DNA from 4 places in the Colwellia sp. MT41 genome. Region 3 is predicted to be linked to each of the others. Evidence: predicted binding sites of a transcription regulator. Region 3 holds the regulator's gene; each other region holds the start of a gene.

Region 1 (3,218 bases), 2.0 Mb from region 3:
TATTACGCTTTGCTAATAAAAGTACTTCAATTCTTGTCGCGACTGACGTTGCCGCACGTGGTTTAGATATCGACAGTTTAGACCTAGTGATTAATTACCATATTGCCCGTGATAGTGAGGTGCATGTACACAGAATTGGTCGTACAGGGCGTGCCGGCAGTAAAGGTTTAGCTTATTCACTCTTTAGTGATAAAGAAAGCTATAAAGTCGGCTTACTTGAAGATTATCTTGACGCCGTGATCACCCCTGAGCCATTACCATCATTAGCCGTACTGGCTAATGAACGTCCACAAGCTAAAATGGCGACCATTCAAATTGATGGTGGTAAAAAGCAAAAAGTACGTCCAGGTGATATCTTAGGCGCGCTTACCGGTGATAATGGCATCAAGGGCTCACAAGTGGGAAAAATTTCAGTACACGATAACAAAGCCTATGTTGCCGTTGCTAAAGGCGCATTGAAATTAGCGTTAAGAAAATTAGCCAAAGGCAAAATGAAAGGGCGAACTTTTAATGCACGTCACTTAACGGTTTAATTAGCCAGTTAGTCAATCTATAAAGCCTAATGAAAAAAGCCTACCAAGAGCTGCTTGCTAACCAGCAGCTTGATTTTGATCCGGCTCAAACTCAAGCCATCGATGCTTTAGTTTTACTCTCCGAGCAACTTGTCACTAGAAAAAGCACAGCTAAACACCGTCAGGGCTCGGTGAGAGGTTTATATTTTCATGGCAGAGTAGGGCGGGGTAAAACTATGCTGATGGATTTATTTTATCAGCAACTTGCCATAAAAAATAAAAAGCGCATTCATTTCCATCACTTTATGGAAAGTGTTCACCAGCAACTGGCTCAGTTAACCGGACAATCAGAGCCGCTTAGCCATATTGCCAAAGCGTGGGCAAAAAACATTGATCTATTATGCTTTGATGAATTTTTTGTTACCGATATTGGTGATGCTATGCTGCTTAGTGGTTTATTTTCGGCACTATTTAGTCAAGGTGTGACGCTTGTTGCTACCTCTAATTGTCGGCCTGAGCAGCTGTATCGTAATGGCTTACAAAGAGAGCGCTTCCTACCCACTATCGCTTTGCTCAAGCAATATTGTCAGGTTATCTCTATTGATGGTGAAGTGGATCATAGACGAAGTAACCTGGCTAAAAATGCCATTTATACTAATTATTTTTTATTAGCTAACCAAGGTGAGAAAAAATTAAATGCCCGCTATAAAAGTCTAACAAAGACCGAGCAGTTAGTTGCTGGCGAAATAGAGATTAATCACCGACCGCTGAGTTATTTAGCTCAAAGTGATCAGGTTATTTTTTTCGACTTTTTTGCTCTGTGTTCAGGTCCCCGTAGTCAGCGAGACTATATGGCGCTAGCGCAAGACTTCTCCACGGTATTTATTGCTAACGTACCGCAATTTTCAGGTGAATTAGTACCGGCGGTATTTTCAGGCGTTGAAGATAGTTATCAACGTAGCGGTGTTTTAATGGGAGATTTACAGCTACTTGATGACGAAGCGCGAAGATTTATTGCCCTTGTTGATGAGTTCTACGATCAAAAGGTCAACTTAATTGTTAGTGCTGCAGTTGATATCTTTGACCTTTATCAGGGGCAGCAACTTGCCTTTGAATTTCAGCGGTGTCAGTCTCGATTAATGGAAATGCAAAACGGCTGACAATTTCCTATTAAAACTAAAAAACTAATAACTGGTCAATTTGACTAATTAGATTACATTTTATTAGCCTCCTTATATTGATTTTTCTTTATCCGTTTGATATTTATATAAAAATAAACTTGGCACTATGCTTGTAAAGCCCTACAGGTAATTGTAATCAATAGACTCGCTCAACGGGTACTAACCCCCGCTGACTTTAATTTCATAAGGATAGAAACATGACTTACTTTCATCGCACCTTACTAGCAAGTGCACTCACGGTCTCACTGGCATCATCAACGATATATGCCCACCAATCATGTGATGTTGATTTATCGGCCAGCTTCACTATCAACCCTAACGCCATTGAGTTTTTACATGATGAAGGCGAAAATGATGGTGAAATGCGTAGTTTATATAAAATTATCCAGGGTGAAAAACTTATCATTGCTAAGCAAAGTATTGCGCTAACCGATACTCAGCAAGCATTGCTGCGAAAGTATGATGAAAAAATTCGCCAGCTAGTCCCGCAAGTTAAAAGTGTTGCCATTGAAGGTGTTGATTTGGCGGTAGAAGGGGTTAATCTTGCTTTTAATGCGCTATTGGGTGAAGGTAACAGCGTCGCCGCTGATTTGACCCAAGAGTTAACCAAAATACGAGCTCAAATTGTCGCCAACCTATCCATTGAAGATGGCATTTATGTCGGTGTTGATGGTTTAGCCAGCGAAGAGTTACTTGGTAAAGATTTTGAGCAACGTATTGAGTCGGTAGTGGAAAAAGCAGTGTTAAATTCTATGGGCAGCATCTTAATTGCCCTGGGCCAGCGCATGGTAGCAGCAGAGGGTGAGCAGCAAAGTTTTGTAACACGATTGGAAAATTTTTCCGATACCATAGAGCAAGAGATGACAGCTAGGGTTGCTAAAATTGAACAAAAGGCCCTGGCACTTTGTCTCAGTATTGCTGAAGTGGATGCGCTAGAAGAGCAACTGAAAGATGAAATTAAGCTGCTTGCTCATATCAATGTTTTTACCGTGACAGTTGCCCATGATAAGGATGAGCATCATGCGAGCGCAAAGTAGCGGCTAAGTTGTGGTATAAAGGCATATAGCTCTTAGCTATGTTGTCTAATTATTGCCAGTAATTTAACCGCTAAAAGACAATATAAATATTGCTCAACACTAAGGCTCTGCACTGATATAATTGCCGAGTCTTTTTTATATTTTAATTTAGTGAAACATGCACGCTGTCCATCAATTACATCAATACCGTAAAAGCATCAGTACTACCACCTATAAAGCCAGAGGCTATAGGGTTATTCGCTGCCAACTTTGCCAGCTAGCTCAGCAGTTTTGTATCTGTGCACTAGCGCCCAGTCAAGAGCATGTACAAACAACGGCAGGATTCGTATTGCTTATGCATGACACTGAAGTATTAAAACCGAGTAACACCGGCAAACTCATTGCCGACATTATTCCGGATAGCTTTGCTTTTTTATGGTCTAGGACTAAAGTGAACCCAGAGTTATTAGCTGTGCTTAATGATGAAAAGTGGTTTCCTCTGCTGGTTT
Region 2 (3,218 bases), 830 kb from region 3:
GAAACTGCAGGTCCAGGACCAGCAGATACTAGCTCGGTAGTCTGGGTTTATCATTCTCATGTTAACAGCATCAGAGATTCTAATACCGGTTTGATTGGCGCTATTGTTATTACTGCTAAAGGCATGGCTAAGGCTGATGGCTCACCTAAAGATGTTGACCGTGAGTTTATCAATCTATATACAGTGATGAATGAAAATGAAAGCTGGTTTTTAGCCGATAATATCAAAAATTACCTGACCGCTCCGGCCAGCGATGACATTACTGAGGATGAAGATTTTGTTGAAGGTAACCTGATGCATATGATTAACGGTTACCTGTTTGCGAACTTACCTGGTTTAACCATGGTTGAGGGTGAAAAAGTGCGTTGGCATTTAATTGCCTTAGGCACAGAAGTTGATTTACATACCCCGCATTGGCATGGTCATACCGGTTTGATCAATGGCCATAGAACTGATGTGGTGGAATTATTGCCAGCGTCGATGAAAACCTTAGATATGACGGTTAATAATTCGGGCATTTGGATGTATCACTGTCATGTTAATGATCATATCGCTGCCGGTATGACGGCACTTTATCAAGTGTTGGCAAAATAACAGGTATTATATAACTAGTGGGGCAGCAGCGATTTTTTATTGCTACCGTCCTACTTACCGTGAGCTACTACTGGCTAGCATACGCATAGTGCTTTGTGAAAAACTGAGTGAGAAAAATATTAAATGACAGCTTTGCTCTATAACTAGCTTATTGCGAGTAACAGGAGTAAATAGTATTACTGTAGTTACTGCGATAACTGAAGCCGAAAACTCACCAAAAGGTATTTTTTTTGATGCTTGCTCAATCAAAGTAGAGTGGTTAAATTTGCTACGTAAGCAAAAAAGCACCTGACAAATGGCAGATGCTTAAAAGGACCGGAAAATATTTAAGCGTTATTTTTTAATTTTCGTGATGCTAAACCCATAAGGCTTAATGCAAAAATAGCAAGTGTAGTTGGTTCAGGTATATCTGTTACTGAATTTGATGCCGGTGCTATAACTGCACTTACACCAAAATCCCATGGATGTCCCTGAATATCAAAGGCCCATGCTCCATCTTGTCCAAAGTGAATATCCATATTAGATGGGTAAGCATTTAAACCTTGTTGATATTCGTAATATGTTGTGCCGGATTTTTCCCATATAGTGTGGGAAAAGTCTAGCTCAAAGCTAGATTGATCAGCAGCTATCGAGCCTGAAACAGCAAAAATACCAGATTCCAAAATACTATTACTAGCCGCAGTATTGTTATTATTAAATAATGTAAAGGCGTCTATATGAATAGATGGACCATCGTAAGAGAATGATACAAGGTTGTTATTGTCTATAATAAACGCTTCCCCTGGGGTATAACCATTTATTACAATAGAGCCAGACACTTCGATATTTTGAGTTGGATCAGTTAGGCCCATCGTTGAATTACAATCACCACAAATTGCAGTCCAAGTAAAAGTGAAATCAGTGTCACTAGGTAGGATGTTTGCATGTGCTGCCTGAGATAACGATGCAATAACTAGAGCACTTTTTAGTAGGTTAGAAAAAGCTTTGTTCATTTATATATATCCTTATTAATAAAAATAATGGCATTAAATTATAATGCCATTGAGCTTGTAAGGCAAAAAACGTACCAAGTGTTTCGTTGTGTGCTGTGTACTACTGGAATTGGCTATTTAACAGAGATATCCAAATTAATAACGAATACTTTTATAGGTGTTGTAAAAAATCATGACACCTTTTTTATATAATTGATAAAGTTGAATAGCATAGGTAGGGCCTTGCTTCTCATTATCAATAAAGGCATTCATTATGGGGTGAAAACAATGGAACTACTGAAACATAAAGTTGCTATGAAATATCATCTGAATAGACAGTAATAAATATTAAGGATAATAATGAAGTTTTTATAGAACAAGATACCACCACCATTAGTTGCACTATTAATTGCTGTGGCTATGTGGGGCTTAAGCAATTTTACAGCTACTGTAGCGCTACCTGCTACAGTATATTCGATGGTTACGGGCTTTGTTCTCGCAGGCGTATTCTTTGCTTTATCTGGTGCAATATCTTTTCGATTAGCTAAAACAACGGTAAATCCGCTCAAGCCTGATACCGCCAGTTCACTGGTTACTTCGGGTGTTTATCAATTTACTCGTAATCCCATGTATGTGGGTTTTGTTGCATTATTATTTGTTTGGGCTAGTCATTTAGGATCAGCTTGGGGCATAGCGTTAATTGCCTTGTATATCGTTTACATTCAACGCTTTCAAATTGTGCCTGAAGAAAGAGCGCTTGTGGCGATATTTAAAGTAGAATTTTCTGACTATAAAGCAAAGGTTAGTCCGTGGTTATAATGACTACATGTAACGAATTTAGGGCTATAATTTAGTAAATAAACTTCCTTATTAATAGCAAAAAAAAGGGGAAGTGCATCACTGCAATTCCCCTATAATAGAAAATATAATAACTTCCTTATTCTACATTGCCGATAATAACTTAGCATTGGTCACTAGGTTTCTTACACCATGAGCGTGATCTTCATTAAAGGTATTACCTTCACACCACTTGCCAACGGTGGCAATGTTAACCTTGGCAACTTGTGGGCGTACGCTCCAAGAAACTTGTAACGGTGAACCTTTTTCGTTGTAGCCAGGGCCCGTAGTTGAACCCGCATATTGAATGGCACTACCGGTATTGTTTGGAATATTAAATGCTTGTTGATAGCCATTTTTAGCACCATGTTTAGTGAGTTTGCTAAAATCTAAAGCATTTTTATCATTCACCAATACATATACTTGCGTTTCTACGCGTAATTGTGGGTTCATGATTGATTCACTTAAACAAGCACCTAATGTTGGCCCAGGCATTACTTGCGCGCTTGAATGCACGTAATGAACTTCAATGGTATCACCTGAATATAAGCCGCCATGTTTACTTGGACAAACTTTACTTTTATAAGTACTGCTTTCTTTTGCTGTTAGCTTACCAGTGTAAACAAAACCACTTTGAAAACCGTGACCATCACCATTACCCGCGTATTTAGCAAACTCACCCCCTTTATGCTCAGCATTTTTATGGAAGTGAATATTACATAAATTCATAGCAGTATAAGCGGGGGCAGTAGTAAACGCGCGAGCATTACTACCCTTGATGGTATCGATATCTCGTGGAGATTGTGGGCCAAAGCC
Region 3 (3,218 bases):
TCTTTTTATTACTAAATAATTTAGCGATACTTTGTAGGGTAATTAAGTGTTCTTTACAGCTATTTTCCGGCACAAATAAGGCAATAAAAACATCTACATTCCTATTATCTATGGCATCAAAATCAATAGCTTGTTCTGTTGTTATTAACACTGCGACAGCTTTATTGGCATTAGGTAATCGACCATGGGGTATGGCAATGCCGTTTCCTATGCCGGTACTACCCATTTTTTCTCTATTAAGTAAACTTTCTAGCAGATCATCTTGTTCTATATCACCGATTTGCTTGGCAGCGAGTTGACAAATTTTTTCTAAAATACGTTTTTTACTGGTGATTTCTACATCACAAGTGGTACAGCTTGTTGTTAATATTTCTGATAATTGCATAATGGTGTTAATTATTTTAGGCGCCCAACTGTGCTAATTCATTTAGCTTAGGGCGCCAGATTTATCGGCTTTAATTACTTTAAAGCGTATTCATGATTTAGCTAAGCTTAGTGCTGAGCTATCTTACCTTTATACTTAAGGATTTGTCGATCAAGTTTATCAACTAGAGTATCAATAGAAGCATACATGTCGCCGTTAACTGCTGAGGCAAACACTTCACCGCCATTAATATGGATATTGGCTTCTGCTTTTTGGTTAAGCTTTTCTACGGTAAGTACGACATGAATATTATTGATATGATCAAAATGTCGTTCTAGTTTTGAGAACTTGCTATCAACATATTTTCGTAATGAACTTGTTACTTCTACATGATGGCCAGAAAGATTAATTTGCATAAGCATGATCCTTTTATGGTAGTGTTTTAAAGTAAACTCTTACGTTGGTTTGATGGTGGTATCGCTAATGATTCTCGGTATTTAGCAATAGTCCGTCGCGCCACTTTTATTCCCTGCTCGGCCAGTATATCAGCCATTTTGCTGTCACTTAACGGTTTAGCAGGTGTTTCCGCTAAGATAAGTTTTTTAATTAAAGAACGAATTGCGGTCGATGAACATTCACCACCATTTTCGGTACTAACATGGCTGGAGAAGAAGTATTTTAACTCAAAAATCCCTCTTGGTGTGTGCATGTATTTTTGCGTGGTCACTCGAGATATGGTGGATTCGTGCATATCAACAGCTTCAGCAATATCATTGAGCACCATAGGAAGCATGGCTTCAGCACCATGCTCTAAAAATCCTTGCTGACGCTGAACTATGCAATTGGACACCTTGAGTAAGGTGTCATTACGAGATTCTAAGCTCTTAATAAACCATTTGGCTTCTTGCAAGTTTGATCTAATAAATTGACCATCATTAGTTGATGATTTCATTGTTTTAGACATGGCCGCATATTGCTTATTAATAGAGAGTTTTGGTGCCGTGTCCGAATTTAACTCAACCACCCAGCGACCATTTTTCTTTTCAACGGTAACATCAGGAATAACGTATTGGTTATTACCTTTAATTACCGCATCACCTGGACGAGGATTTAAGCTTTGAATTAAACGCATAACTTCACGCAGTTGATCTTCTTTTAATTTGGTTTTACGCATTAACTGACGGTAATCTCGGTTACCAAGTAAATCAATATGTTCATTGATAATGAGTTTACTTTCTTTCAGATAAGGGGTATCAGCACTAAATTGATTCAACTGAATAAGTAAACAATCAGCAATTGAGCGAGCAGCGACGCCAATAGGGTCAAACATATTAATACGTTTTAAGACCGCTTCAACTTCATCCTGCTCTAGCCCTTCTGTACCGACACTTTCTAGAATTTCTTCTGGTGATACGGTTAAATAACCGGCATCATCAACTGCTTCAATAATGGCAATAGCGATGGTTTTATCGGTATCAGTGAAAGGCGTTAATTCCATTTGCCACAATAGATGATCTTGAATGGAGTCCGTGGTTTCCCCTTGATAGGTATAATCATCGGCAGGGCTACTAACTGCGCCGGTATTTGAAACGCCAGCACTGTAACTTTCTTCCCAGGTGGTATCGATATTTAGTTCTTCGGGTATTTCCTTTTTTTCCATGGCCTCAGTGGTACTGATTTCGTCAATACTTGCTGGTTGCTCTTCACTCCCGTCACTTGTTGTCAGCTCAGTGTTAGTTTCAGAGACACTGGTTGTAAATGCTTCTTCAAGATTGTTTTCATCGCTAGTATTTTCATTTTCAACTTTTTCATCAAGCTCAAGTAATGGATTGCTCTCTAATACTTCTTGAATTTCTTGTTGTAATTCTAACGTTGACAGTTGCAACAGCTTGATTGCTTGTTGCAACTGCGGAGTCATGGTTAATTGTTGTCCAATACGGAGCTGTAGTGTAGGTCGCATCTAGGTTATATGATTTCCTATTTATTATTCTTAGTAGTTATAGTTTGCTAATCTATCACTACTTTGCTCTTAAATTGTTCTGCTTAAAGCTAGTCATTTTCGCTTTAGTATAGCCTTACTATAGCGTGAATTGTTCGCCAAGGTATACATCTCTCACTTTTTGATTAGCAAGAATTTGCTCGGCATTGCCTTGGGCAATTATTTCACCGTGGCTAACGATATAGGCATGCTCACAAACGTCTAAAGTTTCTCTAACATTATGGTCGGTGATTAATATACCTATGCCGCGCTCTTTTAATTGTAATATTATTTTTTTAATGTCGCCAACCGAAATAGGGTCAACACCAGCAAAGGGTTCATCTAATAAAATAAATTGTGGCTCAGCCGCTAATGCTCGGGCAATTTCAACGCGTCGTCTTTCACCACCTGACAAGCTCATGCCGGTATTATCTTTGATATGACAAATATGAAACTCTTCTAACAGGTGTTCAAGTTTTTCCGCGCGTTGTGTTTCAGTAAGCTCTTTACGTATTTGTAAGATAGCCATGATATTATCACTAACGGTGAGTTTTCTAAAAATTGATGCTTCTTGCGGTAAATAACCTATGCCCATGCGGGCTCTTTCATGCATAGGAATAAGTGTTAAGTCTTGGCCATTGAGTTTGATAGTGCCACCATCATTGGGGACTAAGCCAACAATCATATAAAAGGAGGTGGTTTTGCCAGCGCCATTGGGTCCTAATAAGCCAACTATTTGCCCAGCATTAACTTGTAAACTGACATTTTTAACAACCTGTCTATTTTTATAGGACTTAGATAAACCCTCGGCAATTAACGTGTTTACCGAGGGTTTACTATCGATATTAGTAGCCACTGCCATTACCTTTTTTATCT
Region 4 (3,218 bases), 660 kb from region 3:
GAGGCAAGTAGCGCATCGATATCATCTGGATCAGTGACATCCGCTGCTACTTTTTCTTCGGTTATTTTTTCTGCTGTTTTTTCAATAGGGGCTTCTTTAGCGGCTGCTTCGACCGGCTGTTCAGCAACTGAGTCACTTGCCGCATCACTTCCCTGAGCAGAAACAGAGGCAAGTAGCGCATCGATATCATCTGGATCAGTGACATCCGCTGCTACTTTTTCTTCGGTTATTTTTTCTGCTGTTTTTTCAATAGGGGCTTCTTTGGCGGCTGCTGTGACTTGTTGTTTCGCTGGCTCTTCATCATCAAGTTTGTCAATACCACCCAGCAAATCATCTAAGTCATCTTGGTTTAATTCACCACCAGCAAGCTCTTCTGCTTGGTCATTTTTTTCTTCAACTTCCTGTTCATTTACTTCATCGAGTGCAGCTTCGGCTTTTTCTTTGGCAGGCTCTTCAACAGCTGGTACCTCATCGTCTAAACCACCAAGCAAATCATCTAAGTCATCTTGGTTTAATTCACCACCAGCAAGCTCATCGGCTTCTTCATTGGTTTTATCATCGGCTGAAGGCTTTTCCGAGGCCGGCGATTCATCATCTAATCCTGCTAACAAGGAGTCTAAATCATCTTGAGCCAACGTCCCGCCCTCAAGAATATCATCGTCGCTACCATCATCGAGTAGTATATCTTCAAGATCGTCGAGATCATCTAAACTATCGTCTTCATCTAAATGAATGGCATCACTATCGTTGTCAATTAAATCAATGGATAGTTCATCATCCAATGACAAGTCATCACTCAAATCAAGCTCATCATCCAAGTTCAACTCATCGTCTAATGACAATTCATTATCAAGTGATAGTTCCTCTTCAACGACAGTTTCTTTTTTAGCTTTAGGGCTAGGTGTTTTCTTTTTGCTATCTAACTCACTGAAAAAAGCTTCATCCGATGCTTGTTGCCTACGCTTAAACAAAAAGCCTAATAAGGCGAGAATTAAAAGAGCAGGCATGGTACCCATGACAATTTTAAACCATAAACTTGAGGTTATATCTTGCTCTGCCAGCGCGGCCTGTTGCTGTTCTAATAATAACTGCTGTTCTCTAGCTTCCGCCTTTGCTAGTAAGGCTTGCTGCAATTTGATCATGTCGTCCATTTGCAACTTAATTTCTTTACCTTTAGCTACCTCATTTTGCATGACGTCAAGCGTGTCATTAAAAGAGTTGAGTCGCAGACGTAAAGCTTCATTTTCTCTTAAAATTGCTTGCAGGCCATCAATAGAATCTGAGATATCATTTTGAATGTTCTCTAAACGTTTTTGTTGCTGACCATCAATTTTTTGTAATTGCTCTTTAATTTCAGTTTTTACCGTCTCTAAATCTTTTTTATTAATGGTCGGCTCTTGCGCTACTATTTTGTTAGTCGCTTTAGGTTGAATTTTTAGCCAAGCTTTACTATCACGCGCTGACTTCTTTTTGGCACTCTCGGTATTAATTGCCATCATGTTATTAAACGATGGGATTTTTAAATATTGCCCCTCAATTAAATGGTTGATATTACTATCAACAAACGCTTGTGGGTTTTTTTGGTATAGCGCCTGCATTACTTGGTAAACACTCAAGCGAGTATCAGGCTTAATTCTAGTGGCAATATTCCACAAAGTATCTTTAGAGGTGATGGGACCATATCGGTCATAAGGAAAAACATCACTACTTTTAGGTCCACGCATGCGAATGCCGCGCTCTTCTTCTGCACTAATAACGGGGAAATGAGCCGTAAGTATGCCAATAATAATCGCCTGCCATAGGCACAGGCGTAATAATTTTTGCATCAGGATTCCTAATTAAGCTAATTTAACTATTTTATCTTATGGGCACTATTATATTTTGCGCCAAAAAAACACCGCATTACTTCACCTTTTACCTAGTAAAGCTTATCTAACAGATAAAATGCAATCTTTATTCCAAAAAAGCATTAACTAACAAGATAATAGCAAATTCACTCAATAAGTCTTCTGTTTTTGTAACTGTCCGGTAAACAAAGTTCCAAAAAATATGGCTTGGTTAATACTTAGTTACAGGCTTTAACGATGACAGCATTGCCCTGAGCAATACTTTTATCTAAAGGGATTAGCTGGCTTAAGCGAAAAAACTCGTCGTTCATTAATGGCTATAATGAACGACGAGTTTTATTGATTGAGTGTACTTAACTTTTGTTAACTTAATTTATCGTAGTTATACCCGTCACCATTCAAAGTGCTCGATTTCAGTGGGAATTAAAAGGGCTTTAAGCAAGGGAAATCATTGAAGCATAGTCATTCTATGGTTTCATTATTTAACGCGGTATAAAGTCATTTTAAACCCATCGAAGAAGCGTTTGAGCAACATCACTTCATCGTTGCTGTAACTCATAATGACGCGACATGGATGTAGCTTATTAGAGAATGCAGGAGCATATTCTCCTGAACAACCATTATTTCATCACAGCGCCTTGCATTGAAATTGCTCAAGCACTCTGAAACATGCATCTTGAATGGTAACGGGTATAACAACCTTAAGTCACTAGCTTAAATAATCTTTTACCAATAACTCAGCAATTTGTACACTATTCGTTGCCGCCCCTTTGCGGACATTATCGGCAACAACCCACATATTTATGCCGCAATTGTGGCTGATATCTTCACGAATACGACCAACATAAGTTCCATCTTTACCACTAGCATCACTAATTTGGGTTGGAAAATCTTCATCATTACGACAAAGAACGACACCGGGAGCTTTCTCTAACAAGTCTTTAACTTCTTCTGCGGAAATAGGAGAATTAGTTTCAATGTGCAGGGCTTCGCCATGACCAAAAAATACCGGAACACGCACTGCGGTAGGATTAACTAAAACGTTTTCATCACCGAGTATTTTCTTAGTTTCCCAAACCATCTTCATTTCTTCTTTGGTGTAACCATTTTCTAAGAAGACATCAATTTGTGGAATAACATTAAAAGCGATTTGGCGAGAAAAGTTTTTACTTTTCACTGGCTTGCCACTTAATAAATCAGCGGTTTGTTTCGCTAATTCATCCATAGACTCTTTACCACCACCAGATACCGATTGATAGGTACAAACATTTATCCGGCTAATACCAACGGCATCATAAATAGGCTTTAACGCCACCATCATTTGAATGGTTGAACAATTAGGATTAGCAATGATATTGCGATTACGGTAAT

What was found. The regulator sigma-54, encoded in region 3, starts transcription at its own class of promoters, with help from an activator protein. The targets are predictions, from matches to a motif close to GTTGGCACGNNNNTNGNNT.
Region 1: a site for sigma-54 is predicted at 1,791-1,809, ahead of CMT41_RS05900 (DUF2884 family protein). Genes of this name have one in related genera too.
Region 2: a site for sigma-54 is predicted at 1,647-1,665, ahead of CMT41_RS01080 (PEP-CTERM sorting domain-containing protein). Genes of this name have one in related genera too.
Region 4: a site for sigma-54 is predicted at 1,945-1,963, ahead of CMT41_RS13245 (FimV/HubP family polar landmark protein). Genes of this name have one in related genera too.

The regions. Positions count from the first base shown of each region.
Region 1 is NZ_CP013145.1:1,389,761-1,392,978, forward strand. Features, by position in the region: gene dbpA (ATP-dependent RNA helicase DbpA) at 1-533, shown strand, start outside; gene zapE (cell division protein ZapE) at 563-1,672, shown strand; gene CMT41_RS05900 (DUF2884 family protein) at 1,891-2,730, shown strand; gene CMT41_RS05905 (tRNA-uridine aminocarboxypropyltransferase) at 2,888-3,218, shown strand, end outside.
Region 2 is NZ_CP013145.1:248,960-252,177, forward strand. Features, by position in the region: gene CMT41_RS01075 (multicopper oxidase domain-containing protein) at 1-594, shown strand, start outside; gene CMT41_RS01080 (PEP-CTERM sorting domain-containing protein) at 921-1,586, opposite strand; gene CMT41_RS01085 (methyltransferase family protein) at 2,043-2,384, shown strand; gene CMT41_RS01090 (delta-class carbonic anhydrase) at 2,508-3,218, opposite strand, start outside.
Region 3 is NZ_CP013145.1:3,756,614-3,759,831, reverse strand. Features, by position in the region: gene ptsN (PTS IIA-like nitrogen regulatory protein PtsN) at 1-385, opposite strand, end outside; gene hpf (ribosome hibernation promoting factor) at 493-780, opposite strand; gene CMT41_RS15905 (RNA polymerase factor sigma-54) at 807-2,324, opposite strand; gene lptB (LPS export ABC transporter ATP-binding protein) at 2,443-3,198, opposite strand; gene lptA (lipopolysaccharide transport periplasmic protein LptA) at 3,188-3,218, opposite strand, start outside.
Region 4 is NZ_CP013145.1:3,100,051-3,103,268, forward strand. Features, by position in the region: gene CMT41_RS13245 (FimV/HubP family polar landmark protein) at 1-1,826, opposite strand, end outside; gene CMT41_RS13250 (aspartate-semialdehyde dehydrogenase) at 2,557-3,218, opposite strand, start outside.